One region of the Paraburkholderia sp. GAS206C genome, then DNA from elsewhere that is predicted to be linked to it. Evidence: predicted binding sites of a transcription regulator. Region 1 holds the regulator's gene; the other holds the start of a gene.

What was found. The regulator FliA, encoded in region 1, starts transcription of late flagellar genes. The targets are predictions, from matches to a motif close to CTAAAGTTTNNNNNNNNNNNGCCGNTA.
Region 2: a site for FliA is predicted at 8,741-8,767, ahead of P3T20_RS24610 (DUF4088 family protein). Genes of this name have one in related genera too.

What each region holds. Positions count from the first base shown of each region.
Region 1 is NZ_JBNDKR010000007.1:416,257-430,846, reverse strand. It holds gene flgA (flagellar basal body P-ring formation chaperone FlgA) at 1-1,051, shown strand, start outside; gene flgM (flagellar biosynthesis anti-sigma factor FlgM) at 1,217-1,573, shown strand; gene P3T20_RS21645 (flagella synthesis protein FlgN) at 1,648-2,091, shown strand; gene P3T20_RS21640 (RNA polymerase sigma factor FliA) at 2,342-3,076, opposite strand; gene P3T20_RS21635 (MinD/ParA family ATP-binding protein) at 3,105-3,974, opposite strand; gene flhF (flagellar biosynthesis protein FlhF) at 3,967-5,898, opposite strand; gene flhA (flagellar biosynthesis protein FlhA) at 6,103-8,205, opposite strand; gene flhB (flagellar biosynthesis protein FlhB) at 8,202-9,410, opposite strand; gene P3T20_RS21615 (DUF3443 domain-containing protein) at 9,662-10,936, opposite strand; gene P3T20_RS21610 (DUF2844 domain-containing protein) at 10,960-11,478, opposite strand; gene cheZ (protein phosphatase CheZ) at 11,761-12,468, opposite strand; gene cheY (chemotaxis response regulator CheY) at 12,470-12,865, opposite strand; gene P3T20_RS21595 (protein-glutamate methylesterase/protein-glutamine glutaminase) at 12,979-14,079, opposite strand; gene cheD (chemoreceptor glutamine deamidase CheD) at 14,085-14,590, opposite strand, start outside.
Region 2 is NZ_JBNDKR010000009.1:5,147-19,736, reverse strand. It holds gene P3T20_RS24670 (DNA recombination protein RmuC) at 1-443, opposite strand, end outside; gene P3T20_RS24665 (2-hydroxyacid dehydrogenase) at 443-1,432, opposite strand; gene P3T20_RS24660 (sodium:proton antiporter) at 1,508-2,932, opposite strand; gene P3T20_RS24655 (LutC/YkgG family protein) at 2,929-3,588, opposite strand; gene pncB (nicotinate phosphoribosyltransferase) at 3,741-4,937, opposite strand; gene fdxA (ferredoxin FdxA) at 5,198-5,521, shown strand; tRNA gene P3T20_RS24640 (tRNA-Asn) at 5,691-5,766, shown strand; tRNA gene P3T20_RS24635 (tRNA-Asn) at 5,826-5,901, shown strand; gene P3T20_RS24630 (CreA family protein) at 6,111-6,590, shown strand; gene P3T20_RS24625 (AraC family transcriptional regulator) at 6,653-7,480, shown strand; gene P3T20_RS24620 (AzlC family ABC transporter permease) at 7,648-8,328, shown strand; gene P3T20_RS24615 (AzlD domain-containing protein) at 8,325-8,648, shown strand; gene P3T20_RS24610 (DUF4088 family protein) at 8,925-9,701, shown strand; gene P3T20_RS24605 (ATP-dependent helicase) at 9,734-11,845, opposite strand; gene P3T20_RS24600 (hypothetical protein) at 11,980-12,231, opposite strand; gene P3T20_RS24595 (hypothetical protein) at 12,352-12,801, opposite strand; gene P3T20_RS24590 (RNA-binding S4 domain-containing protein) at 13,109-13,327, shown strand; gene P3T20_RS24585 (MATE family efflux transporter) at 13,478-14,590, shown strand, end outside.

The DNA of each region.
Region 1 (14,590 bases):
CGCCGCACTGCGGCCCGTGAATGCCGCCCCGGCTGCCGCACCTGTCGGCGTACCGGCCGTGGCACCCGCCGTGACCGCTGCGAGCAGCGTCGAAATCGACAGCCTCGCTTCGCGCGGCGAGCCGCCCGAACTGGGCGCGAGCGCGGCAGGCCGCAATCCGGCGCCTCACGTTGCTGCCGCGCCGGCTCAAACGACACTCCCCGTAAAGAATCAGGCGCAGGCGCTGGCGGAAGCCGCGCAGCGCGCGCAGGCAATTCAGGCGCTGCAACAGGCTCAGGCGGCTCAGGCCGTTCAGGCGCTGCAGCGAGCGCAGACGCCGCAACCGGCGCCCAAGCCGGTGGTGGCCGCCTCCAGGGTTCAACCGGTCCAGACTGCTGCCGCAATTCAGGCATCGCAGCCGGCTCAGGCCAGCCAGCCCGTGCCCGAAGGTCAGGAAGACGGCCAGCTGATCCACACCGCCGCGCTGGACTTTCTCAAACAGCAGGCCAATGGCCTGCCGGGCCAGGTCGAACTGAGCGTTGCCCAGGCTTTCCCGCGCGGGCTTGCCGCCTGCGACACGCTGCAGGCGTTCATGCCGCCCGGCGCGCGCCTGTGGGGCCGCACGACGGTGGCGGTGCGCTGCACGAGTGGCCACCCATGGACGGTCTGGCTGCAGGCGAAAGTCTCGATCCATGCGACTTACTACGTCGCCGCGCGGGCAATGATGCCTGGCGAGGTGATTTCCGACGCCGATCTGGTTCCCCGCGACGGCGACCTGACCATGCTGCCGGCGTCGATCGTCACCGTGCCGTCACAGGCAGTCGGTTCGGTCACGTTGATGCGCGTGAGTATGGGCTTTCCGCTGCGTCAGGACATGCTGAAGAGCGCCGCCCAGGTGACGGCCGGACAGAGTGTGCGGGTGGTGGCGCAGGGCGAGGGCTTCTCGATTTCGTCGGAAGGCAGCGCGCTCAGCAATGCGACGCCAGGGCAACCAGTCAGGGTGAAAACCTCAACCGGGCAGATCCTGATGGGAATCGTGAAGGACAGTTCGACGGTCCAGATCCAGATGTAGATACCCGGGATCTGAACCTGAAAATGGCGCCCGTGACAGTGGCGTTCAAAGGGTTTTGGGGGAAGAAGGCGGCCGGTGGGGCCGTTACAAACGGATACATCGATTGAGCTAAAGTTTGGTTTCTTGAATGCCGTTAAAAGAATCAAATAGTTCAGGAAGCCAATCGTGAAAATCGATTCCACCACCAATAGCATGCCGGACAGTCTGACGGGCAGCGCGGCAACGCGTACCCAGCAGGACAGCTCGGCCCCGGCGGCTTCGACCGCCCAAAGCGCGGCAGCCGCCGCGCAAGCCGCCACCGGCTCGGGTGGCGACGCGAATGTGAGCCTGTCGGGCCTGTCGTCCAGCCTGCGCAGCCTGGCAGCATCGGGTTCGGCAGACATCGACACCGCTCACGTCGAATCGATCAAGCAGGCCATCAAGAACGGCACGCTGACGATCGATCCGGGCAAGATTGCTGACGGCGTGCTCGACACGACGCGCAGTTTGTTGCAAACGAGAGCCCCGGCGACCGGCAATTGAGGTTGGACGCCGCGAGGCGTCACCTTGAAACCCGGCCCGCACGCTTTGTGCGGGCGCCGTGAGAGCGACTTGTGATGAAAGACGCGCTGCTTGCCACTGTGATCGATGAGTACTCGACCATCGAAGAATTTGCTTCTGTTCTGGCTATCGAGCAGAAAGCGCTAACCCAGGTGGAACCGGCCGAGATGTTGCGGCCGGTTGTCGAAAAGAAAACCGAACTGGTCGGCAAGCTGGCCTCGCTCGAGAAGATCCGCGACGCGCAGCTCGCCGAAATGGGTCTGCCGGCCGGCTGGAACGGCATCGAGCTAGCCGCCGGGCGCGACCCGAAGCTCGCCGAGCAGTGGTCGTTGCTGCAGCAATCGGTAGAGCGCGCACGCCGCTCCAACAAGACCAACGGTGTGCTGATCCGCACCCGCATGGAATACAACCAGCGCGCCCTCGAGGTGCTGCAGGTGCGTCCGAAAAAGCCCTCGCTGTATGGGCCGGATGGACGAGTGCCAGGGTTCGGCGGCCTGTAATTCCGGACGCTCCCCCGCTCATCGAACTCCAATCCAGTCTGTCCTGAATGCTCGCTGAGTCGGTCTGACCGTTTTCAGACCAACTCGGCGCAGCCTGCCGTTTGGCGCCTGTCCGCCACCTGCGCTTGCCGCGCTTTTCCTGCTTTCCTCTCAGCAAAAAAAAGCGCCGTCCCTATACATCGGGACGGCGTTCATTGCGCTTGAATCATGAGCGGTGGGCAACGACGGTGAACCGCCGGCCGCCGTGGTGTTACTCCGCTTCAGCCTTGGCCCAGGCCATCTCGCGCAGGCGCGTGCGCAGCCGTGCAACCGCCTGGCTATGCAGCTGGCAAACCCGCGATTCGCTAACTTCCATCACCGCACCGATCTCGCGCAGATTCATGCCGCGTTCGTAGTAGAGCGACATCAACAGCTTTTCGCGTTCCGGCAGACGCTCGATCGCTTCGACCAGCGCCGAGCGCAGGCTTTCGTCGAGCAGTGCCGAGAGCGGGTCCGAATGATCGACGCAGTAGCGGTCGAGGAACGGCTCGTCGTCGGCGGAGCGATCGAAGTCTTCGTAGTAGATCAGCTGGCTGCCATGCAGGTCCTGCAGCATCGCCTGATACTCGTCGAGCGGCATCTTGAGGTGACCGGCAATCTCCGTCTCGCTCGCCGAACGGCCGAGTGTCTGTTCGACCTGATGCACGGCCGTCTCCACCTCACGCGAGGTGCGGCGCAGGCTGCGCGGCAGCCAGTCGTTGCTGCGCAACTCGTCGAGCATCGCGCCGCGGATCCGCTGGCTCGCATACGTTTCGAACTGCGCGCCCTGGTCTTCCTTGTAGCGACTCGCAGCATCGAGCAGGCCGATCATGCCGGCCTGAATCAGATCGTCGAGATCGACACTCGCCGGCATCTTCGCTACCAGCTGCAAGCCGAGCCGCCGCACCAGCGGTGCGTATTTGGTCAGAACCTCGGCTTGGGAAATCTTTCCCTGAGCGTTGTACATCGTGCTCCCCTTGTCCGCGCCCCGCCCTTCAGGCGTGCTGCACAGACGGTTGGTCGGCGTGTTGCGCCGCTGTTACTGCCGCCGGCGCCACCCATTGGTGACGTGACGACATCGCTGGCCGCATTGGCCAGTACTGCAATTCGGCGGCGAGGTGCCGATAATCCCGCGCAGCAGGGGTCGACGGAAACGCGTCGACCACGCAGCGCGACAGTTCGAGCGCCCGGGCCATGCGCGGGTCGGCGGCGATACAGCCCGCGCCTTCCAGCGACACAGTCAGATAACGCCCCGCCACCCCCGCGAGGTTTTCAAAAGCGGTGTGCGCGTCGGTGACGCTATGCACATGGTTCACCAGCACCCTGAACTGCCCGATGCCGTGCGCGTAATGCAGCCGCTTCATGCAGGCATACGCATCGGTAATCGCCTGCGCAGCGACGCGCGTGACGATCAACAGGTCGTGCGCCTGCATCGCCAGCGCAGAGAGCTGACCGAGCCGGTCGAGTTGCGCATCGATCAGCACGATGTCCGCGGGACCGTCCAGCACCACACTCAGTTGCGCCGCCGTGTAGCCTTCGCGATTGCTGCGCGAGGCGCTCAGCACTGAAAAGCCCAGTGCATGACGCGCTACGGCGGCGTCGAGCGATATCTCGCCGCGTACCACGGCGGCGAAGTTGGCCGCCCCCTGTACGCCGCCGAGCATGGCGCCCACCGAGTAATCGCCAAGGCACTCGTCGATCACGAGTACATCCTTGCCCTGCTCCACGAGTGCCGCCGCCAGATTGACGACGGTCGTGGTACATCCAACGCTGGTCGAACCGCCCGTTACCGCCAGCACTCTTGAACCGCTGCGGGCCAGCAGGCGCCGCAGTCCTTCTGCCTGATCCGAGACGACCTTATCCAAAGCGGACCTCGTGCAGTTCGGCCGTCGAGCGTGCTGAGAGCGCCGAAAGCAAGGCCGGAATATCGTCGTCCTGCGGCACGAACGGCGAACTGTCGCGCGGAATGCAGAAAGCGCTCTTGATCAGGAATTTCTTGGTTGCGACGTACAGGTTCTCGGGCACCTTCTGCCCGGTCGAGACGTAATGCACCGGCAACTTGTAGCGGATCACCGTGTCGAGTACGCCGCCCAGGTTGGTCGCTTCGTCGAGCTTGGTGAGGATGCAGCCGGCGAGCGGCTGTTGATCCGGCCCGCGCTGGTAGGCCTGCACGACTTCGTTGAGCGTGTCGCCATGGCACGTTGCGTTCAGCAGCAGCAGGCGCTGCACCGGTTGTCCGGCGCGGCACAGCATGGCGATCTGGTCGGAGACGAGGCGGTCGCGCTGGCTCATGCCGATCGTGTCGATCAGCACGATGTGCTTGTTGCGCAGCTCGGCGAGCGCCAGTTGCAGATCAGCGCCGTCCTTAACCGCGTGAACCGAAACGCCGAGGATCTTGCCGAAAATGCGCAGTTGTTCGTGACCGCCGATCCGGTAGCTGTCGGTCGTCAGGAGTGCCACCTTGCTGGCGCCGAAGCGCATCACGCAACGCGCGGCAAGCTTGGCCGTGGTCGTGGTCTTGCCGACACCCGTCGGGCCCATCAGGGCGAACACGCCGCCGCGCTCCATCAGCGCGTCTTCGTTTTCCATGATCGGCAGGTTCGACTCGAGCACGTTGCGCACCCAGTCCATCCCGCCTTCCATGTTGTCGATCTCGGGCGGCAGGTTGTCGACCATCATCTGCACCAGTTGCGCGGAGAAACCGGCGGCGAACAGGTGCTTGGTGAGCGAGGCGCGCGTCGGGCTGCGACGCTGGCGGTCGGCCCACAGGAGACCGGCGAAGTGTTCCTCCATCATGCCGCGCATCGAGGAGAGCTCGCTCATCACCGTTTCGTTGACGACCTGCTCCATGCGAGCCTTGATCGCTTCGGTGACGCTGGCGGTGGTGCTGGCTGCGGCACGTGCGTCGTCCGCTGGAGTGGCCGGGCTCGGCTTCCTGCTAGCGCGGCGCGCGGCGAGTTGTGCAGCTTCGCGGGCCCAGTCGGGCGTGTCGGCGAGGTTCGACGGCTGACGCGTGCCGACCTGGATGTCGACCGGTGCGCCGAGGCCCTTGGCCATCGCGGCGGCCGGTGTCATCGACGAAGGCCGTGCGCTGTAGGCGCCTTGTTGCTTGCCGGCGATATTGCGGGCGTGGTCGATCAGCCAGGGATTCGTTTCCGCCATCGTGCGCGGGGTGGCCGGCGTGAACGGCATAAACTGCGGCGCCGGGACGCCGGCGGCTTTCAGCACGTCGGCGCGGATGTCGTCGCCCGAGCGCGGCATCTGCGGCATCTGCGCCTGCGGTGCGGCTTGCATCGAAGGTGTGCTTTGCGGCGCGTGAGCGGCTTGAGCCTGCGGCGCGAGCGGTGCGGCCTGAGCCGACGAAGCGTACGGCGAGGCCGTGGCCGGCTCTTCCGTTACGGCTGCCTGTGCGGGTGCAGCGGCCTGTGCCGGCGCGTTGCTGACCGACATGCTCTCCGTGCCGGCTTCCGGGCTTGCGCCGAACACCGACGAAAACACGTCCGGCATGCCGCTCGCGTACGGATTGGACTGCATCATCGGCGTGCTGCGCGGTGCCGGTGCTGCCGGGCTCATCGCAGGGGCCGCGCTGTTTGCGCTGCTGCCGTTGTTCGCGCCGTTACGCGCCTTCGGAGCGATTGCCGCGAGCTCGCTATCGGCGAGCGCCACGATCTCGACGGTGCCGTCTTCGATCGTGCGGTTCGACAGCACGACCGCGTCTGGGCCCAACGCCTCACGAACGAGGCGTAGCGCGTCACGACTGGTAGCACCGACAAATTTACGAATGTTCAAGCTGGACCCCCGATGAGGTTGACGGACCGGCGACATACCGCTTTCCATTGAGATCGATTATTGCGAAAGATGTCGAGAGACCATCGCTTGATAAAGACAGGGAAAAGCAGGCAATTCGCGTGATGGGTAGTACGCCGGGGCCGCGCTGCAAGGGTCCCCAAATGAAAACCGGCGCCTGAGGCGCCGGTCTGAAGCGTGAGCGGGTTAGCCTTTCCCGCCTATCAGATTCACCACCTTGACGTTGCGGGTGTCGGGCACCTCCGCATACGACAGCACCTTCAGCTGCGGCAGGTTGCGGCGCAGGAAGCGCGCCAGCATCGGCCGCAACGCATGCTGCACCAGCAACACCGGCGCGAGCCCGAGGTTCTGCTGGCGCGTCATGGCCTGTTGCGTCTCGGTCATCAGGGTGTGTGCGAGACCCGGTTCGAGACCAGGGTTTGCCCCAGTCGAAAGCGCCTGCGAGAGCACCCGTTCGAGGTTTGAGTCGAGGCCCATGACCTGCATGTCGCCGGTGCCTGGGAACCACTGTTGCGTGATCGCGCGGCCCAGCGCCAGACGCACGGCTGCCGTCAGCTCGTGCGCGTCGGTAACCTTCGGCGTGTGCTCGGACAGCGCTTCGAGGATCGTGCGCAGGTCGCGGATCGGCACACCTTCTTCCAGCAGGTTCTGCAGCACCTTCTGCAGCGTGGTGAGCGAAAGCGCCTTCGGAATCAGATCGTCGACCAGCGACGGCGTGTCCTTCTGCATCCGCTCGATCAGCGCCTGGATTTCGCGGCGGCCGAGCAGCTCGGAGGCGTGCGTGACCACTAGGTGATTCAGGTGCGTCGCGACCACGGTGCTCGAATCCACCACGGTATAGCCGTACACCTGGGCCTGCTCGCGCAGATTGGTGTCGATCCAGATGGCCGGCAGGCCGAACGCCGGATCCTGAGTCGGCGTGCCCGGCAGCGCCGCGCTCACCTGCCCCGGATTGATGGCCAGCCACTGGCCCGGATAGGCCTCGCCGACGCCGACCTCGACTCCCTTCAGCGCAATCCGGTAACCATTGGGGCGCAGTTCCAGGTTGTCGCGGATGTGGATCACCGGCGGCAGGAAGCCGATTTCCTGCGCGAACTTCTTGCGGATGCTCTTGATCCGCTTGAGCAGTTCGCCGTCCGAATTCTTGTCGACGAGCGGAATCAGCCGGTAGCCGACTTCGAGACCGAGCGTGTCGATCATCGTCACGTCGTCCCAGCTTGCCTCGGTGTTTTCGGTCGGCGTGAGCGCCGCCGGCGCCACTGTGGCGAGGGCCGCGGTGCTCTTCGCTTCCGTCGCGCGCTTCTTCATCATCCGGCCAAGCTGGATCAAACCACCGCCCAGCAGCAGGAAGGCGAAGTGCGGCATGCCCGGGATCAAGCCCATCAGCACCAGAATGCAGCCCGTGATGATCAGCACGCGCGGGTTCGTGAACAACTGCCCGGTCAGCTGTGTGCCGATGTCTTCGTTGGTGGCCACGCGCGACACGATCACGCCGGCGGCGGTCGAGATCACCAGCGACGGGATCTGCGCGACGAGGCCGTCACCGATGGTTAGCAGCGTGTAGTTCTTGGCGGCGGCGGCGAAGTCCATGTTGTGCTGGACCACGCCGACGATCAGCCCGCCGATGATGTTGATCACCATGATCAGCAGGCCGGCGATCGCATCGCCGCGCACGAACTTGCTGGCGCCATCCATCGAGCCGTAGAACTCGGCTTCCTGCGCGACTTCGAGGCGGCGGCGGCGCGCCGCGTCTTCGTTGATGATGCCGGCGTTCAGGTCGGCGTCGATCGCCATCTGCTTGCCGGGCATCGCATCGAGTGTGAAGCGCGCGGACACTTCGGCGATCCGGCCCGCACCCTTGGTGATCACCATGAAGTTGATCACCATCAGGATGATGAACACCACGATCCCGACCGCGAAGTTGCCGCCGACGAGGAACTGGCCGAACGACTCGATCACCTGTCCAGCGGCAGCCGGGCCGGTGTGGCCTTCGAGCAGCACGACCCGGGTGGAGGCCACGTTCAGCGAGAGGCGCAGCAGCGTCGAGAACAGCAGCACGCTCGGGAATGCGGCGAAGTCGAGCGGCTTCATCGTGTACATGCTCACCAGCAGCACCATCACGGACAGCGCGATGTTGAAGGTGAACAGCAGATCCAGCAGGAACGGCGGCAACGGCAGGATCATCATGCCGAGGATCATGCAGATCAGCACCGGCCCTGCGAGTGCCCGCAGGTTGGTGTTGCTCAGCGAGTCCGGCCGTCGGGACAGGAAACCGGCGCGTGCGTTCATGCGGAGGCTCCAGATGCCTTGTCGTCTTCGTTAAGCGCTTCGGCGGCTTCCCGATCCGCCTCTTCGTCGGATACCGGACCCTGGTCCAGATCGGCGGGAACTTCGAGTTCGGTCGGGGCAACCGGCACCACGCCGCCTTCGGTCTTGAAGCGGCGCAATTGATAGACCCATGCGAGCACTTCCGCGACCGCGCCATACAACTGGCCCGGAATTTCGCGGTCGAGGTCGACGTTGTGATACAGCGCCCGCGCCAGTGGCGGGGCTTCGAGCAGCGGCACGTTGTTCTCCACAGCAAGCTGGCGAATCCGCGCGGCGACGAGGTTCACCCCTTTGGCGACGACGCGCGGCGCGCGCATCTCGCCGTCGCTGTACTGCAGCGCGACCGCGAAGTGCGTCGGGTTGGTCACGACCACGTCGGCCGTCGGTATCTTGGACATCATCCGGCGCCGCGCGGCTGCGCGCTGCTGCGCCCGGATGCGGGCCTTGAGTTGCGGATCGCCTTCGTTTTCGCGGTGTTCGCGCTTCACTTCTTCCTTCGTCATCCGGAGTTTCTTGTGGTAATTCCAGATCTGATACGGGACATCGAGCGCTGCCACGAGGAACATGCCGGCGACCGTCATGCCGCAGCACACGGCGATCAGGTGCGCCGCATTGGCGAGCGCCACGGTGAGCGGCTGGGTCGCGAGCGCGAGGATCTCCTCGCGGCGGTTCCAGACCGAGACGCCCCCCACCCCGCCCACGACGATGGTCTTGGCGAGCGACATGCCGAGCTGGATCGGCCCGTTGATGGAAAAGATCCGGCCAAGGCCGGCCATCGGATCGAGCCGGCTGAATTTGGGTTGGAGCGCCCCTGAGGAGACGTGCCAGCCGCCCAGCGCGAGCGGCGAGAGCAACGCGGCGCCGCCGGTCAGGGCGAGGATCGGCACCAGCGCGCGGAGCGCCTGCATGCCGTCGACGCTTGCGCCGATCAGCATGCGCCGGGTTTCGAAGACGCTGTCGTGGTTGAACATGAGCGCGCCGCGCAGCATCGATCCGAGGTGATCGCCGATGCTCCCCGACAACGCCCAGACGCCATAGAAACCGGCCGACAGCAAGGCAAACGAGACCAGTTCCCGCGAACGAACGATCTGCCCTTCCTCCCGTGCCTTCTCCAGGCGCCGGGGGGTGGCGTCTTCTGTTTTTTCGAGGTCGCTTTCCCCTGCCACGCAGCTCTCCAGACGGTCGAGGCACCATGCCCAATTCCAGTGAGAGCGATTATTCCTGCAGAACTCAAGCCATGATCGGCGGATAAGGACGGGGAAACGGGGGTATTTCGGGAGATGGAGCGGCGCGGGGGGCCGCTACGGGCGGGACCGGGAGGGGCCGGGCGAGGAGCCGGGCGCGCTGCCGCCGAGGGCCGCCCGTTCCGGGGCCGGGAGGCGTGGAACGGGCGGAACGGGTCGCGGTGGACCCTGGATCAGTAGCCGACGTAAGGTGCCTGGCCGCCGCTCGCAGTCTGGTCGATGCCGAAGTACATATAACGGCCGTAGAAGAACGGCAGGCCGATGTCGAAGCTACCCGAGGTGCCGATCTGGCCAGCGAGATCGTTGAAGGCGTAGTTGTTGCCGTTGCTGAACAACGTCGACGCGCTCAGGATCCCGACGTTAGCCGCAGCGGAGACGCCGTTCAGGCCAACCACGGTGACCGTGCGCGTCTGCGCCGTCGAAGGGCAGTAGAAGCCGCTGAAATTGCTGCCGCACAACGCCAGGGTGCTGTCGGTGAAGAAGTAAGCGTTCGAGCCGGAATCGAAGAAGGCCGACAACGTGCTGCCGTTGAACGTGCTGTTGTTAAGGTCACCGAAGGCATCGGTCGTGAAGGTCTTCGCCGCCGCGAGCGCGTTGTTCGACTGCGTGCCGATGCCGAACACCAGCGTACCGGTGGCTGATCCGGCTCCGTTGTTCGAAACGGGCGCCATCTCGACAATCACGCCGTTGTTGTCGGTGGGGAAGTGTGCGACCGGGTTCGCCACCTGGTCGCCCGTCGGCACCTGAGCGGTCGTGCAGCTCGAGCTTGAGGTCGTACACGCGTAATAGTTGCTGAACTGGGCAAAGGTCGTCGAACTCGCGCAGGTCGCGCCGCAATCGTAAGGTGCGTTGCCAATGCCAAGAATGCCATTGGCGCCAAGCGCGCTGGGAGTGTTCTCTTCGGAGCCGTTGGCGCAGCCTGTCGGCACACTGTTGTTCAGGTCACCCAGCACCTGGACCGGAATGCCGGCGGTCGTGGTCTCGCCGCCAATTGTTACGGTTGCCGTGCGTACCGAGCCCCACGAAAAGCCATCCGCGAAATTCGTGCATTCAGCCAGCGTGCCGGACGCACCGCTGGGGATAGCAGCGTCAGGCAGCGCAACGCTCAACACGCCGCTGGCGATCCGCAGCCCATACGAACCGGTATCCACCTGCACATTTGGAATGGTCTGACAGGTACTCGTCCCTGGCACGCAAACCGTGACGCTCACCGTCGGAATGTTGATGACGTTCGCCACGCCCGTGCTCACCGTGATCGCGGCGGTGTTCGCCGCAGTCGCCGCAACCGGCTGTGCGGTCGGGCTGGCCGGCAACGAGCCGTTATTCGCACTCGACGAACTGGAACTGTTGTTGCTGCCACCGCCTCCGCCGCACGCGGCAACCAGCGACACCAACGCGACCGTCACCGCGACCTGCGCCCACCCTCTGAGCTTTGCTGCAAATTGCATGTCTCGTCTCCCGTCCGTCACTGTCAGTGGATGTCGGAACCGCTGACGCCGGCAGGCAGCGCCTGCGGCAGCCATGCATCACCCGAGAATGCGCCCATATGGCCACCGGAATGGACCACCAGGCCGCTCTGCTCGACCGCGACCGGACCGTGGCCGCCGCGCACCGCGCGCACGGCCTCGACACCGGCCAGGTATTGCGGGAAATAAGTACCCAGCAGATTGTTCAGATCAGGCATTTGCGGTCCGTTCCAGCCGAGGCCGAAGACGGTGCCGTCCGCGGCGAGATACTCGCGCACGACCGTACCGCTGCCGTAGGTCGTCTGCCGTACGGTGTATGAAGAACTGCTGCTGGCTGCGGAGGCGGCGCCGGATGCGGCGTGTAGAACGGCGACAGGGGAAACGGTCTGGGAACTGACGGACGCGCCGGCGGGCGGCGTCATCGGACTCCCGCCCAGCGCCGCGTAAGCGGACTGAACGGCGGGCACCACGCAGGACAATCCGAGCGCTGTCATGACGACGGCGCGGCGTACACGACTCAGCATAGCCACACTCCTCCCGGTCAACTGCGATACGGCCCGTGCATCGCACGTGCGCTCGCATTTATCCAAGATCATACGGTACCGGGCCACTGCTCCGCAGGAAGGTTTCCTCCAGGGTGCCTGGCCGGGGTATCCGCTATGCGCGATGGCTAGCCGGCAAGAAACCTGCGCCCGGAGTGCGGGACGGTACACGGCGGCGCCGAACGCTGTGGAGCGGGGCGCGTGCCATGTTCGACCGCCGGGAGCCGGCGCGGTTCAGATGTGGAAAGCTGTTCGAAAGCCGTGTCAGAAGCCAAGGCTCGCCAGCAGATCGTCGACTTCGCCTTGATCCTGCATCACGTCGGCCTTGCCTTCCGGGTTGATCTGCGGCCCGTTCAGCAGGTTCTCCGGGCTGCCGGTCGACGAGGGTTCGGCCGCCAGCGCCGCCGCCGTTGCCGCGAACTGCTCGCGCCGTTCGAGCGCGATGTTCTCGATCAGCACGCCGAGCAGTTGCTGCTCGATCAGATACACGACCTCGGTGATCTTCTTGATGACCTGGCCGGTCAGATCCTGGAAGTCCTGCGCCAGCATGATCTCGAGCAGCTGCTGGTTGGTGGCCGTCGTCACCTCGGGCACGCCACGCAGAAAGGTCCGCGTGTCGTTCATCAACGCGCGCACTTCCTCGCGTTCGATCGGCGCCGCATACCATTGCTCCCAACGCGCGTCGAGCACCGCTGCGTCCTGCTGCAACTGCTCCTGCAACGGCTTGGCGACCTCGATCGAGCTCAGTACCTTTTCGGCTGCCTGCTCGGTCATGTTGGCAATGTACTTCAGACGGTCGCGTGCGTCGGGCACCGCTTCGGCGGCGCGCTCGACGTGCTTGTCGATGCCGAGCTCGCGCATCGAGTCGCGCAGTGTGCGCGTCAGTTGCCCGATGCGGGCAAGGATGCGATCGCTTGCAAGGTCGCCGCCGTCTTGCGCTTCGACGGCTGCCGCGTTGGTCGGCTGGTTCACGTCAGCTCCCGGCTTTCGCCATCTTCTCGAGAATCTTGTTGAGCTTCTCGTCGAGGGTTACCGCTGTGAACGGCTTCACCACATAACCGCTCGCGCCGGCCTGCGCCGCCGCGATGATGTTTTCCTTCTTCGACTCGGCCGTCACCATCAGCACCGGCAAATGCGTGAGGCTGGCATCCGCGCGGATTTCCTTGAGCATGGCCAGACCGTCGAGGTTCGGCATGTTCCAGTCGGAGATCACGAAGTCGTACTTGCCGCTACGCAGACGCGCGAGACCCGCCTGGCCATCTTCCGCCTCGTCGACGTTCGAATAGCCCAGCTCCTTCAACAGATTGCGGACAATCCGGCGCATCGTCGGAAAGTCATCTACGACCAGAATCTTCATTCCCTTATCCATTTCAATTCCCTTTCCCTAATCCCAGATGGTGCAGCGAGTGTGTCGACTGGAGTCCGCGTTTCAGCGCTGACTCAGGTCCCATGCAAGACGCCTGCGTTCTGACCCGGCGCGCATCATACCCGCTGGACGCGTTCACCCATTGACGAAAGACGCGCCATGACGCGCCGGCTCATCTCGGGCAGCGAGGTGATTTCGTCGGCAGCGCCGAGTGCGATCGCCTCGCGCGGCATGCCGAACACAATGCAACTCGCTTCGTCCTGCGCAAGCGTATACGCGCCTGCTTTTTTCATCTCCAGCAGTCCAGCCGCACCGTCGCGGCCCATTCCCGTGAGAATCACGCCCACCGCATTCTTGCCGGCGTGCTGCGCAGCGGAGCGGAACAACACGTCGACAGACGGACGGTGCCGGTTTACCGGCGGGTCGTCGGAGAGGTGTGCAATATAGTTCGCGCCGCTACGTGCTAGCAACAGGTGAGCGTGACCGGGGGCAATATACGCGTGTCCCGGCAGCACACGTTCGCCGTGCTCTGCCTCTTTAACGGTAATTCTGCACAAGCCATTAAGGCGTTGAGCAAAAGATTTTGTAAACCCTGGCGGCATATGCTGTGCGATCAGCACCGCGGGGGCGTCTGGCGGCAGCGGCACGAGCACTTCGCGGATCGCTTCGGTGCCACCCGTCGAGGCGCCGACGATGATCAGCTTTTCCGTACTCAGCAGCGGGTTGTTGAAGTTCGGCGCCGGCGTCGCAGCCTGGGCACCCGCCGCGTGGCCGGCCGCCGTGCCGGCGTGATGCACCGGGGCAGCCTGGCGTACGCGGGCGCGCGCAGCGGCGCGGACCTTGTCGGCAAGCTTCTCCGAGTAGTCGAGCATGCCGTCGCGGATCCCGACCTTCGGCTTGGTCACGAAATCGACCGCGCCCAGTTCCAGCGCGCGCAGCGTGATTTCGTTGCCGCGCTCGGTCAGCGACGACACCATCACCACTGGCATCGGCCGCAGACGCATCAGCTTCTCGAGGAAGTCGAGACCGTCCATGCGCGGCATTTCAACGTCGAGCGTCAACACGTCCGGGTTGTGCTGCTTGATGAGTTCGCGCGCGACCAGCGGGTCGGGCGCGGTTGCGACGACGGTCATGTCCGGCTGGCCATTGATGATTTCGGTCATCAGGCTACGGATCAGCGCCGAATCGTCGACGCACAATACCTTGATCTTTTGCACAGCTCTCACGCCTCCTCGGCAGTTCTGGCGTTGTTTGAATTATTCGGACGCGGGCTCGCGCCAAATAGCTCGATGCGCGGCTTCGCAGCCGGGGCGCCCGTCCCTGAACCAGCAGCGGCCCTTGCACCAAACAGCTCGATTTTTGGCCGGCCGCCAGCCGGCGCGGCAAACAGCTCGACGCGTTCGCGGGCCTTTGCGAGACGCTCGGCGCGCTGCTCGGAGGTCTGCCGGGCGAGCGCCTGTTCGCGCTCGGCCACCCCGGCTTCCTGCTGCAGGCGCAGTTTTTTCACCATCACCTGGCCGGTGCGCGGCATGAAGGCGACCTTGCGCGGATGGCCGCCTTGCAGATCCTCGGCGGTGATGCGGATTTTTTCGAGCGCCAGATAGCGGCGCACGAATTCCGAATTGCGATCGCCGATGTTCATCGTCGTCATGCCGGCGAGCACCGCGGCGCCGCCGAATACCTTGGCTTCGAAACGTTCGCGCCGGCCGCCCGCCTTGATCAGCTCGT
Region 2 (14,590 bases), on a different contig from region 1:
GTCTCACCGAAACGCTTAAGCGTGGCACCCTGCTCGTCGCGCGCCTGCTGCGCCTGCTGCTGCAAGCTCAGCCTGACCGCTTCGAGTTGCTGCGCGTTGGTTTCCGTGAGTCTGACGAGTTGCTGCGCGAAGCCGTCGATCTTGCCGTTCTGCAGCGTCGTCATACTCGTGAACTGCGCGGCAAGCGTCTGCTGAAATTGCGAGAAGCCGCCGTTCAGTTCGGTTCGCGAGACGCGGGCGGTCTCCTTGATCTCGCTGCGCAACTCGCGCTCGATCCGCTCGGACGCGCGCGACTGCTCCTGCGCTGCCGAGCCAATGTGATCGCCTAACTGGTCGAGCTGCGCCTGCAGATCACTCTGACGGCCAGCACGCATCAATACGAGCAAGGCGATCACCAAAGCGACCGCCAATACCACGACCGCCGCGGGCAACAACAACGTCATCATGAACGCGCCTTGCCGAGAACATCCGGATTGATCGCGCTCGGCGGATGCCCTGCATTCGGACCTTCGCCCAACCCGGCAATCAGGTTGTCGGCCGCGAGATTGGCCATGGCACGGCGGGTCGCTTCAGTCGCGCTTGCGATATGCGGCGTCAGCACGACATTCGGCACGGTCAACAGCGCCGGGTTTAGATTCGGCTCGCCTTCGTAAACATCGAGACCGGCCGCTGCGATCCGCTTCGCACGCAGCGCCTCGGCGAGCGCGGCGTCGTCGACGATGCCTCCGCGCGCGATGTTGGTCAGCGTCGCGGTCGGCTTCATCTGCGCGAGCTCCGCTGCGCCGATCGTGTGATGGTTTTCCTTCGTATAGGGCAGCACCAGGACGACGTGATCGGCCCGCCGCAACAGGTCTGCCTTCGACACATACTCCGCATTCAGATCGGCTTCGATAGCAGGCGCGACCCGCGAGCGGTTGTGATAGATCACCTGCATGTTGAAGCCGCGGGCGCGACGCGCCAGTGCCTGGCCAATGCGGCCCATGCCGATCACACCGAGCGTCGAACCGTACAGGTCGGTACCGAGAAAGCCGTCGTACGCCCACTTCTGCCACTTTCCGGCGCGTAGCCAGTGCTCGGACTCGGCGATCCGGCGTGCCGTCGCCATCATCAGCGCCCAGCCGAAATCGGCAGTGGACTCGTTCAGGACGTCCGGCGTATTGGTGCCGAGTACGTTCGCCGCGTTGAACGCGGCCATATCGAAGTTGTTGTAGCCGACTGCCATATTCGACACCACTCGCAGCCGCGGTGCTGCCGCCAGCACGGCTGCGTCGATCGGGTCGCCGGCCGTCAGTGCGCCGTCCTTATCGGCAAGCCGTTGCGTCAGTTCGTCGGCAGGCAAGACTTCGCCGTTGTTCCAGTCCACCTCGAAATACTGTTTGAGGCGTTCGATCACGTCCGGAAAAATCGGACGGGCAACCAGGATCTTCTGCATTGCAATTCTCCGAATAGCGCAGCGGGACCGTCTGCGGCCGTGCTGCAGTCAACCGTCATCAATGGCTCTAAAAAGCTAAAAGAACAGCCAGCCCGTCACGAGAAACAACGGCACCAGAATAACGACGGACCAGCCCAGGTAAGCAAAAAAGCTCGGCATACGCACGCCGCGCGACTCCGCAATCGCCTTCACCATGAAGTTCGGCGCATTGCCGATATAGCTGTTCGCGCCCATGAATACCGCGCCGGCGGAAATCGCGGCCAGCGTGGTGGCGCCCTTCGTCATCAGCGTTTGCGCGTCGCCGCCGGCCAGGTTGAAGAACACCAGATAGGTAGGCGCGTTGTCAAGAAACGACGACAGCAAACCCGTCGCCCAGAAGTACATCGCGTCGCGCGGCTGGCCCGACGCGTCGTTGACCAGATGCACGATACCCGCGAACGCGCCTGCCTCACCCGCGCGCAGAATCGTGATGACCGGCGCGATCGTCACGAAGATGCCGGCGAACAGTTTCGCGACCTCTTCGATTGGTGCCCAGTTGAAGGCATTGCCCTCGCGCGCCGCGCGCGGGGTCACCGCCAGCGAGAGCAGCGTGACGCCGATCAGCGCCACATCGCGCAGCGCGTTTTGCAGCGCGACGTGCGTGCCAAAAACGTCGAACTCGATACGCGGCTTCCACAGGCCACTCATCAGCACGAGCGCAATGACCACGCCAAGCAGCACGAAATTGATCTTGCCGTCGATGCCGAGCGGTGGCGTATCGGGCGTGGGATCGAGAAACGGCGAACGCTCTTCTTCACGACGATGGTAAAAGTACGAATCGAGCGCGTAGAAGACCACGAGCAGGACGCCACACACGAACAGCATCGGCAAAGCCAGATGCACGGTGGTCCAGAAAAAGCCCACGCCGTTGAGAAAACCGAGAAAGAGCGGCGGGTCGCCGAGCGGCGACAGCGAGCCGCCCGCGTTGGCAACGAGGAAGATGAAGAACACCACCACATGCACGACGTGCTTGCGATTATCGTTGGCACGCAGCAGTGGCCGGATCAGCAGCATTGCCGCGCCGGTCGTGCCCATGATGCTGGCGAGTGCCGTACCGAGCGCGATGATCGCCGTATTCATGCGTGGCGAGCCGTGCAGATTCCCGCGCACGCAGATGCCGCCCGCCACCGTATAGAGCGCAGTCAACAGCACGATGAAGGGCACGTACTCTTCGAGCATGGCGTGAACGAACGAGCCGAGCGCTACGCCGGCACCGAACATCACACCAAACGGCACCAGAAACAGGATGGCCCAGCCTGCCGCGATCTTGCCGAAATGGTGATGCCAGAAAGTCGGCGCGATGAGCGGGAACACGGCAATCGACAGCAGCACACCGGCAAATGGCGCGCCCCACCATGCCGACAGGGTTGCGCCATCAAGCGTCGCGGCCGACGCGATTTGCGGCCCAAGCGCCATTACGGCGGCGAGCACGATGCTCGTCCACACAGCATGTCGCTTCATGTACGCACGACGATCACGTGCACCCGATACGGCCCGTGTGCCCCGAGCACGATAGTCTGCTCGATATCCCCGGTACGCGACGGCCCCGATACGAAGTTGACGGCGCGCGGCAGTTCGCCCCGTTCGGAGCGAATCAGGTTGAAGGCGTCTTCATGACCGGCGACGATGCGCGAGGCCGGCACGATCGCGATGTGCGTTTCGGGAAGCAGACCGGCGGACGCATAGGTTTCGGGTCCCGACAACAGCACCAGCGTGCCGGTCTCCGCTGTCGCGCAGAAACAGCCGGTGATGCCGACCACATCGCCATCTTCCGGTTTGCGAAATTCGATGCTGAGACCTGCTTCGGTCCAGTTGAGGTCTTGCAGCGTTTGCCAGGCAATGGCCTGCAGCGGCAAGCCGTGCTGCGTGAGATAGCGAAGCACCGCAGCCGGCACATCGCTCAAGGCGTCGACGCTCTCAACGGTGGTGGACAGCTTCTGCGCCTCTTCGATAAAACGCGCGACCAGATCGTCCGGCATAGTTGGCCGCGGACCTTGCGGATGCCGAGCGAGATAGTCGGTAGCGGCTTCGCGCTCGGATTCTGCCGGCTCGGCTTCGCGGCCCTGGGCTGCGCGGACGCGCGCCAGGATGTTGCGGCGGGCAATCGATGTATCCATGTGGGCCAAATCCTCGCGAGTGTCTCGTTTCTTTCGATAGCCGTGCGACAGGCAGGTATCGCGAGAATTATACCGGCCACCTCACTCGCGGACACTCGTCCAGATGGCCTAAGCGGGCGCGCACCAGGCGCCCGTACAGGAAGTCACTGCCGTTACGGCGAGACTTCCTCGTCCGGCTGTTTGATGCCGAAAACCTGGCGCAGATAAGCGAGGTACGCCTTGTCGTCGCACATATTCTTGCCCGGCGAATCGGACAGTTTGGCGACCGGCTGACCGTTGCAGCGAACCATCTTGATGACGATCTGAAGCGGGTTATAGCCGAGGTCGTTGGTCAGGTTGGTGCCGACGCCGAACGCGAGCTTGCAGCGTCCGCGGAAGCGTTCGTACAGTTGCAGGACCTTCGGAATATCGAGCGCATCGGAGAACACGAGAATCTTCGTGCGCGAATCGCAGCGATTCGCCTCGTAGTGCTTCAGAAGCCGCTCGCCCCACTCGAACGGGTCGCCTGAATCGTGACGCGCGCCGTCGAACAGCTTGCAGAAGTACATGTCGAAATCGCGCAGGAACGCTTCCATGCCGTACACGTCGGACAGCGCGATGCCCAGGTCGCCGCGATACTCCTTCGCCCACATCTCGAAGCCGTAGATCTGCGAATCGCGCAGCCGCGGGCCGAGCGCCTGGCAGGCCTGAAGGTATTCGTGGGCCATCGTGCCGAGCGGCGTGAGACCATGCTTCATGGCGTAAAAGACGTTGCTGGTGCCGGTGAACTGCTCGCCCAGATCGTCCTTCAGCGTCAGGATCACCTCTTCGTGCCAGCGCTTCGAGAAGCGGCGGCGCGTGCCGTAGTCGGCGATCTTGCAGTCCGCGAATTCCGGGCGTGCGCCGAGCAGCTTGATCTTTTCGGAGAGTCGCTCACGGCCTTCGCCGTAGGCCGGCTCGCGCTGCGTGTTGCGGAAGTAGACCTCATTGACGATTGCCAGCACCGGAATCTCGAACAGGATCGTATGCAGCCATGGACCCTTGATCTCGATGTCGATCTCGCCATTGCCCTTCGGCGAAGGGGTAATCGAAATGTACTTGTCGTTCAGATGGAAGAGCGCGAGGAACTCGATGAAATCGCCCTTGATGAAGCGCATGCGCCGCAGGTAGTCGAGCTCGTCGTCGGTGAAACGCAATTCGCACAGCTTGCGCACTTCGCCGCGGATTTCCTCGATATAAGGCACGAGGTCGACGTTCGGCGTCCTGCAGCGGAAGCGGTATTCCACGCTCGCGGCAGGGAAATGATGCAAAACCACCTGCATCATCGTGAACTTGTACAGGTCAGTATCGAGCAGCGAAGTAATAATCATGATGGTGCGTACCGGACTGCAGGAAGAACGGAAGGCCCGACTGGGCCCATGCGCCTGCGGCACGCCCCGGCGCGCCGACCTGACGCATGTTACCCGAATGCGCGCGGGCATATGGCGCAGGCAGCCTTACGCAGTGCCATAAACTAATCACGAAAACGTATAAACCGGGTGAGCCCGTGCTGCATATGCCTCTTGACGTTACGATACAATAGCGCTTTTGGCGTTTCGCCTCCCCGATACCGCATGCAGGAGCTGCCTGAATGACTCACGTTGTGACCGAAAGCTGCATCAAGTGCCGCTATACCGACTGCGTCGATGTGTGCCCGGTGGACTGCTTTCGCGAAGGTCCCAACTTCCTCGCGATCGACCCCGATGAGTGCATCGACTGTGCTGTGTGCGTCGCCGAATGTCCGGTGAACGCCATCTACGCCGAAGAAGACGTGCCGGGCGACCAGCAGGACTTCATCGCGCTGAATGCCGATCTCGCCAAGGGCTGGCCGAGCATCACGAAGACGAAGGCCCCGCTGCCGGAAGCCGACGAATTCAAGGACGTGAAGGAAAAGCTGACTTTGCTCGCTCGCTAAGCAGCCCTACGCGCGGCGGCTCACGACCTTAAGGTCGCACCCGGCTGCTGCGCGCCGGTCCCTGTATCACCCTCCCCGGCCACGCCTATTCGAACGAAATCGAGATGGGCCAAGGGTCTTGACAGGTTCCGGAGCACCTCCTACAATTTCGCTTCTCTGCTTTTGTTGTTCCCCGATAGCTCAGTCGGTAGAGCGCCGGACTGTTAATCCGTAGGTCCCTGGTTCGAGCCCAGGTCGGGGAGCCAAGATTTGCAAAGGCCCGTTAACCAAAACGGGCTTTTTTATGTAAAAGTTGTACTGCTGTTCCTCGATAGCTCAGTCGGTAGAGCGCCGGACTGTTAATCCGTAGGTCCCTGGTTCGAGCCCAGGTCGAGGAGCCAAAAGATTCGAAGGCCCGCATTTGCGGGCCTTTTGTTTTTGGGCGGCGCGCGTCGCGGTAATACTGGCCACCCAATAAACGTTGCGCTCTTCGCGTTCATCCCATTCCGCTCTCCTTCAGCGGTTTCCAGACGCATCCACCCGCGTCATGGTTGCCGATATACGATGGTGCTTTCGCTTTGCCATCATTCCTGATCACTCCGGTATCCCAATGAAATCACCCTTGTTGCGCGTTACGCTCGCCTTCGCTGTCACGGCTCTGCTCAACCCTCTCGCGCACAGCGAGGAAGTGGGCAGCGTCAACACCAATTTCCACGTGACCGGCTCTGACCGGGTGGTGGTCGAAGCCTACGATGACCCGATCGTGCAAGGCATCACCTGCTATGTGTCGCGAGCCCGTACCGGCGGCATCAAGGGCACGCTCGGCATTGCGGAAGATCCCACCGAAGCATCGATCGCCTGTCGCCAGGTGGGCGCCATCAAGTTCACCGGTCCGGTCAAGCAGCAGTCCGATGTGTTTTCGGTGAGCATGTCGCTGATCTTCAAGACGCTGCACGTGGTGCGGATCGTCGATGCGAAGCGCAACTCGCTGGTGTATCTGACCTACAGCGATCGTGTCGCCAGCGGCAGCGCGAAGAACAGTGTCAGCGCGGTGGCAGTGCCGGCCGGCACTACGATTCCGCTCAAGTGAAAGCTGCTTGTACGGTGACAGCCTGCTCGCGCTAAACTGGCAGGCCGAGCTGGATTTCCATCATGACCGTGACCCGTTTCCGCGATTCCGCCCGCTACTGGCGCACGCCGCTTTTGCCTGGCGCGGATCTGCTCACGGCTGAATACCACGATCACGAGTTTTCGCCGCACTGGCACGACGCGTACACCATCCCGGTGATCGTCGCCGGCGCCGAATGCTACCGGTATCTGGGCGCGGACTACGTCGCCGAGGCGGGCAGCGTGCCGATCATCAACCCCGGTGAGCTGCACACGGGCGCGCGGGCGATGGAGGAAGGCTGGCGCTACCGCGTGCTGTACGCGCCGGTGGATTTCATCCAGCAACTCGCGGACGACGTCGCCGGTCAGCCCCAGCCATTGCCATGGTTCGAGCCCGGCGTGATCCGCGATGTGGAAGTCGCGCAACGGCTCGCACGCGCTCACCGTCTGCTCGAAGCGCAAGCCGATCCGCTCGCGGCCGAAGCCGCGATGCTCGACGCCCTGTCGATGCTGCTCGTGCGCTACTCCGGCGGGCAGACAAAGCCAGCACGGCTCGCCGTCGATGACACCCGCGTCGCGACCATGAAAGAGCGCCTTACCGGCGATCTCGCCACGCCACTCCAGCTAGGCGAACTGGCAAGCGCCGTCGGCCTGTCGCCGTTCCACGCTGCGCGTCTGTTCGCCCAGAGCACCGGCCTGCCGCCGCACGCGTGGCGCAACCAGGTTCGGCTGCAACGCGCACTGGCGCCGCTGCGCGCGGGAGCCTCTGTCACCGAGGTAGCCGCGGCCAGCGGGTTCACCGATCAGAGCCACTTCACCCGGCATTTCCGGCGCGTGTTTGGGGTGCCGCCCGGGCGCTGGCAGGCTAGCTAAGCGCAAGTCACGCAAAAGCAGCGGTCACAGCACCGCAGCAAACCACCATAGCAAGAACGTACAAGCCCTCCCCACCCCGCCGCGGCTATCCTCCGCAGACCAAGGAGGCAAGATTGACCCATACCAGACGCACTGAATTCACCGCCGGCGCGCGCGACATCATCCCGATGATGGTCGGCGCCGCGCCGTTCGGCATGATCTTCGGCACCCTCGTCACATCCGGCCCGCTGCACCTGTGGCACGGGCAACTGATGTCGCTCGTCGTTTTCGCCGGCTCGGCGCAATTTATTGCGCTGGGCCTGATCGCAGGCCATACGAGCTTCGCGGTGGTGCTGGCTACCACCCTGGTCGTGAACCTGCGGCACGTCCTATACAGCGCCACGCTCGCGCCCTATGTCTCGAACCTGCCGCTGCGCTGGCGCCTCGCGCTGGGCGGCGTGCTCACCGACGAAGTCTTCGCAGTCGCCTGGGCGCACTACAGGCACCATCCGCCGGGCTCGATCAGCCCGTACTACTTCCTCGGCGCGGGTCTCGCCATGTATCTCAACTGGCAGATCTGGACGCTCGCCGGCCTTCTGTTCGGCGCGGCGTTCCCAGGTCTGCAGTCGCTCGGGCTCGATTTCGCCATGGCCGCCACTTTCATCGCGATCGTCGTGCCCCAACTCGTCGCGCTACGTTATTTCGCCGCGGCCGTCACCGCGGGCGCGCTGGCGTTCTTCTGGCAGGCGTGGCCCTATAAGCTGGGCCTGCTCGGTGCGGTGTTCGCCGGAGTCGTGGTCGGCGTGCTGCTGTCGTTGCCCGGCAGCCAGCGGCGCACGGCAGAGGCGGAGGCGGAGGCGGCACAATGAACTACGCCCTCCTGATTCTCGGCATGGCGCTCATCACGTGGACGATCCGCGCGACCGTTTTCGTGCTCGGCGAGCGGCTGGTGTTCCCGCCGCTCGTGCGGACCGCCCTCGGTTTCGTGCCGGTGACGGTGCTTACCGCCATCATCGTGCCCATGACCGTCTCGCCCCACGGCGGCGACGCCGAACTCACGTGGCGCAATCCGCAACTCGTCGGGGCTCTCGCCGCCGTGGCCGTCAGTGCGCTGACCCGCCGGCCATTGCTCACCATTGCGGTCGGACTCACGGTCTTTTTTGTCTGGCAAGGCGTCGTCCTCAAGTAGAGCGGCCCCCCTGGTTGCAACGCCAGCCTTGTGCAGCGCCGCAACCAGCGCTGCATCCGACGGCCCGCACGCACCAGCCCCAAGCTCTGCCCCTCAAGTTTTACCCCATTCCGCCGTTATGCAGTCGAGGTCCGCTCGCCGGGAAGTTCTCCCGCTGGTTATGCGGCAACAAGCAAGATCAACCGCGTCGAGCATCGACGTCGCCCTGTCACGGGGGCAGTTCGCAGAAGGCGGCACTTTTGCGGTGCAACGCGGGAGGACCAAACGGGATACGACATGGGTCAAATCACCCTTTCACTCAAAGACGAAACCGTCGCAAACCTGCGCAAGGACTTTGACGCGTTTCTGCGCGTCTCGCTCAAGCTCGACCCGCAGTTCGCCACGCCGTCGTTTGAGGATTTTCTGCGCGCCAAACTGCTCGACAACATGGTGCCGCTCACCGAACACGCGGTGAAGCGGATGTTGCAGGGCGGTCAGTACGCATGGGCTAAACGCACGCTGGACAAGGAATTCCCGGATGTCGTCGCGATCCTGATGCAGCAGGCATCAGAGTTCGGGTTTGGCTTCGCCTCGCGCTCCGAATGGACCCCGGAGGAACTGGCCAAGCAGTGTCACGACTGGGCAGCGGCGATCGTCAAGGAATCGGATGGCGATGCGTCGCTGGTGGATCCGCTCGCCGCGCAGATCAAGAGCGCGGCGCAGGACATCCAGGCGCTCGAAGAGACCATGCAAACGCCGGCATGGCGGCTGGTCGAGTCGCTGCGGCAGCGGGTCTACGAGGCGAAGGTGGCGTGCGAGACGAGCATTGGCAGCACCGCGCGCGAAAAGCTTGGCGAACTACGCGGCCTGTTGCGGTTGGGCATTTCCCACGGCTCGTTCCAGAAACAGGAAGCGCAGCAGATCATGGAATATCTGCGCCTGCTGAAGCCGGAAATCTTTGTCGAAGAGCCGTATGACATTTTCTCGCGGCTCGCGGCGTGGCTACGCGCCTTCTTTACGCCGCCGCCCCGTCCGCAACCACAGCAACAGCAGCCGCGGCAGCAGTCACGTTAAACGGAGCGGGGTGACAGACACCTCGCCCGCGCTCAGTCCCACATCTTTTTCAGCTTCGCCGCGATTTCGAGCTTCGCTTGCGCCGCCGCGGCCAGTCCCGCCGCGCTCGGCGCAACGGGCTCGGGCACGCGCGGCCAGGCATGCGCGTCGAAGAGCGGCAGCAGGTGCGCCGGGATGAAACGCGTGCGCGAGGCCCAAACGTGCCGATCGCCCAGATGCGTCTGGTTATGCACGTAGAAGCGTTGCGGCACGACGATGTGAAGATCCTCCTTCGCACGCGTCATCGCCACGTACAGCAGGCGTCGCTCCTCGTCGATCTCCGCCTCGCTGCCCGTGCCGAGATCCGACGGAATGCAGCCGTCGACCCCGTTCAGCACGAACACATTGCGCCACTCTTGCCCCTTTGCCGAATGGATGGTCGACAGGATCAGATAGTCCTCGTCGAGCATGGGCACGCCGGATTCGTCGCTGGTGGCATCGGGCGGATCGAGCGTCAACTCCGTCAGGAAACGCTCGCGCGAGGCATAGGTGGCGGCGATGCTCTCCATTTGCAGCAGATCCGCATGACGGACGGCCGCGTCTTCGTGATTGCGCTCAAGGTGAGGTTCGTACCAGCGCCGCACCCGTTCGAACTCGGCCGGCCACGACGAGCCCGGGCCGCATACGCTCGACATGAGCGCGACGAATGGCTGCCAGTCTTCCAGTGTGCGAGCCGGTGGGGCGAAGGACGCTAATGCGCTCGCCGTAGCGCCAGGGGCAATTTCAGTCACCGCATCCAGCACACGCGCCGCCGTCGCCGGCCCGACACCAGGCAAGAGCTGCGTGACGCGAAACCCCGCCACCCGGTCACGCGGATTTTCCGCCCAGCGCAGCACGGCCAGCACGTCTTTCACGTGCACCGAGTCGAGAAACTTGAGGCCGCCGAATTTCACAAACGGAATGTTGCGCCGGGTCAGTTCGATCTCCAGCGCGGCGCTGTGATGAGCGGCGCGAAACAGCACCGCTTGCGCCTTCAGCTTCATGCCGGCTTCGCGCGCCTCGAGCACCTGTTCGACCACGTAACGCGCCTGATCGGCCTCGTCCGCCACGCTGACGAGGTGCGGGCGCTGGGCGGATGCCTTGTCCGTCCACAGATTTTTGGTGAAGCGCTCGCTGGCGAGCTCGATCACCGCGTTCGACGCCGCCAGAATCGGCTGCGTCGAGCGGTAGTTACGCTCGAGCGTGACCTGTCTCGCGGGCGGATCGAAGTGGCCCGGAAAATCGAGGATGTTGCGCACCGTCGCGCCGCGAAACGAGTAGATCGATTGGGCGTCGTCGCCCACCACGGTCAGGCCGCGGCCGTCGGGCTTCAACGCGAGGAGGATAGACGCCTGCAGGCGATTGGTGTCCTGATACTCGTCTACCAGCACGTGATCGAAGCGGCCCGCAAGGTCAGCGGCGATCGCCGGTTGCTCGGCCATCAGGGACCAGTAGAGCAGCAGATCGTCGTAGTCAAGCACGCTCTGTTTCTGCTTGGCTTCCACATAAGTGGCAAACAGCAGCCGCAGATCCGCCTCCCACTCGCGGCACCACGGAAACGCGTCGTTCAGCACATCCGCCAACGCCGCGCCGGTGTTGACAACGCGCGAGTAGATCGCGAGGCAGGTGCCCTTCGATGGAAAACGCCGTTCCTTCGCCGAGAGCCCGAGCTCGTGCCGCACGAGGTTCATCAGGTCGGCGGAATCCTCGCGATCGTTGATTGTGAAGGTGGGCGCGAGGCCGATCAGTTCGGCATATTCGCGCAGCAGACGGGCGCCGATGCCGTGAAACGTGCCCGACCACGTCAGACCCTGTGCTACCGCGGCCCGCGCGCCCAGCGCCTGCCCGGCGATGCGCGTCACCCGCCGGGTCATTTCGACCGCGGCCCGGCGTGAAAACGTCAGCAGGAGGATTCGACGGGGATCGACACCCTTGACGACCAGATTGGCGACCCGGTGCGCCAATGTATTGGTCTTGCCCGACCCAGCGCCGGCAATGACCAGCAGGGCGCCGGTCGGCTGCGTAACGTTGCCGGTGTCGTATTCAACGGCTTCGCGCTGCGCGTCATTGAGCCTGGCCAGCCAGGCGGCAGTATCGGACGGCGCGGGTTCGGCAACGGAGAGCACGGTGTCTGGGCGGCAGATAGAGGGTTACAGGGCATGGGCCGCAAAACAGCGCGGCGCCGCATACTGTATATCCATACAACCGGCTCCGACAAGCACCCTTTTTTTCCTCAACTACCGAGACGACGCCCCCACCCCTACTCCTTCTTCGCGTCCTTTTCCTTCGCATCGGCCGCGGCCTTATCGGCGTCAGACTGCGCCTCCGTCTTCGACTTGTCGGCCTTCGCCTGAGCGACATCGGACTTCTTGTCGGCCTTCGCCTGTTCCTTGGCAGCCTTTTTGTCGGCGTGCGTGGGCGTTGCGGTCGAGTCGTTCGTTTGCGCGAACGCAACCGGCGACACGCAGCCGGCAATCAGCGCCGCAACAATCCAGTTCATGGGCTTATTCATGCAATACCTCCCTCAGGATCACGGACAGGCCATGGACAACCCGTCGATAAAATTGAACGGGCCGGCCGCGGCAAGCCGCGCCGGCCCGTCGGAGCGGCTCACCGCCCCCTTGCTACATGCTTAGTGCTTGACGTCGGAAGCATCATCCTGGTTCGGCGTCTGGCCTTGCATGTTCATCTTCATATCGTTGTTGGCCGTCTGCTTGTCGGCCTTCTTGTTAATCTTGGCGTCACGGACTTGCTGCTTGTACTGCGACTTGGCCGCGGCCTGCTGCTGCTTCAACTCTGCCTTCGACGCCTTCTTCGACGCGCTGTACTGGGCATTGGCCTGCGCATCCGCGTCGCGCTTTTGCACCAGCGGATCGGTCGAGCCCGATGCCGTCAGACGCTGCGGCGCCGGGGTCGGCGGCTGGACGCCTTGCGCGGCCGGAGCCGCTGTATCGGCGCCGGGCGCCGCCATTTGCTGGCCCGCACCGCCGGCATCCGGTTGCGCGTTGGTCTGCGCGAACGCACCGGTAGCGGCAAAAGCAGTCAGGGCGGTACCGATCAGGAGCGAACGAATCTGGGTCATAGCTTTACCTCTCTAAAATTGTTGTCAGGACTCGGGCGGCAAGCCCACCGAAGATGCTAGCTGTGCGTATCGTCCGGTCTGCTGCGCCCCGCCGTCGAAGTGACGGAAGGTCACGCAGACAGCAGGTTTTTCTACAGACCTGCCCTTTGCGAGTGAAGTTCGCGACAAACGGTCACTGTTACGCACCGTTTCATTTTCTAACGAAAACATAACCTATGCTTTCAATCAGCATAAGCCGGACTACCTGAGGCTATCCATGTGGCTTCTGGCTTATGATGCGAACCCCGTTACCCTTACCGCAATCGCCATGCCCAATCTCGATTTCACCCTGACCGGCGACTATGTCGAATTGCACAATCTCCTGAAGATAACGGGGCTTGCCGACAGCGGCGGCTCCGCCAAACTGATGGTTGCCTCCGGCGCAGTGACCGTGGATGGCCAGGTCGAGCTACGTAAAACCTGCAAAATCCGCGCGGGACAAGTTGTTTTGCTGGGCGACACCCGGATTGCCGTGCACGAGGCATAGCGCCGCCGGGCTCGGCTCAGCGCTGGACTGCGGGCTCGCCAAAAATCCGCACCAAAGATGTGCTTACAGATCGACAACAGCTCGCCTACCCCCTAAGCTGTCGGTTTCGATAGAAACGGCATGGACGCGACCTGCTCCGTGCCTCGCTTTATGACCCGATCCGGCCTCTCCCGGGTGGCCGCGCCGCCGCCTACGTTTTCCCGCCACGCCGCCGACACCGCCCGCCTCGCCGCCCCGCTCGCCATTGCCCAACTGTCGCAAATGGCAATGGGCGTCACCGATACGATCCTGCTAGGTTCGCTCGGGCCCGACGCGCTCGCCGCCGGCGGACTTGGCGCGAACCTGTTCTTCGTGGTCGTCACGCTGCTGCAGGGCGTGCTGACGTCGGTGAGCGTGAGCGTCTCGCACGCGCGCGGCGCCCAAGCCGAAGACCGCGTGCCGCACATCTACTGGACCGGCTTCGTGATGTCGATGCTGCTGGCGATCCCCGCCTTCACGGTGCTGTCGCTCGCCACGCCGATCCTGCTTGCCTTTGGCGAGCCGGCCCTACTCGCACGCAACGTCGGCGAATACGCCGCCATCCTGCGCTGGGGTGCACCTGCGAGCCTGATCGGGGTCGGCCTGATGCGCTCGTTCCTGCCGGCCATCGGTGCGGCCAAACGTCTGTTATGGGTGTCGCTGGCGGGGGTCTGCGTGAACGGCTTCCTGAACTACAGCCTGATCCACGGGGCGAACGGTTTGCCGCGCCTCGGCTTCCTCGGTTCGGCGACAGCCACCACCATTACCGTGTGGATCACCGCGCTGGTGCTGATGGGGTGGCTGCATCTGCGCCCCCGCTATCGTCACTTCGTCACCGCGACACGCCCCAGATTGCCGTTGATGGGCGAACTGTTCGGCATCGGCTGGCCGGTGGCGATCACCTATGGCGTCGAGTCCACACTCTTTCTGGCAACCGGCCTGATGGTCGGCGTGCTCGGCGAATCGCAGCTCGCGGCGCATCAGATCGCGCTGAACGTTGCGTCAGTGGCGTTCATGGTGCCGCTCGCGATCGGTCAGGCCGCCAATGTGCGGGTCGGCTTCTGGTCCGGCGCGGGGCAGCCGCTCGCCGCGCGCCACGCGGGCTTCGTGGCGCTCGGGTTGGGCGTCGGATTCATGTCGCTGTCGGGGCTCGTCCTGATCCTCGCGCCGCACTGGATCGTCGGTCTGTATTTACACCTCGACGATCCCGCGAATGCCGCCACCGTGGCGTTGGCCAGCTCGCTG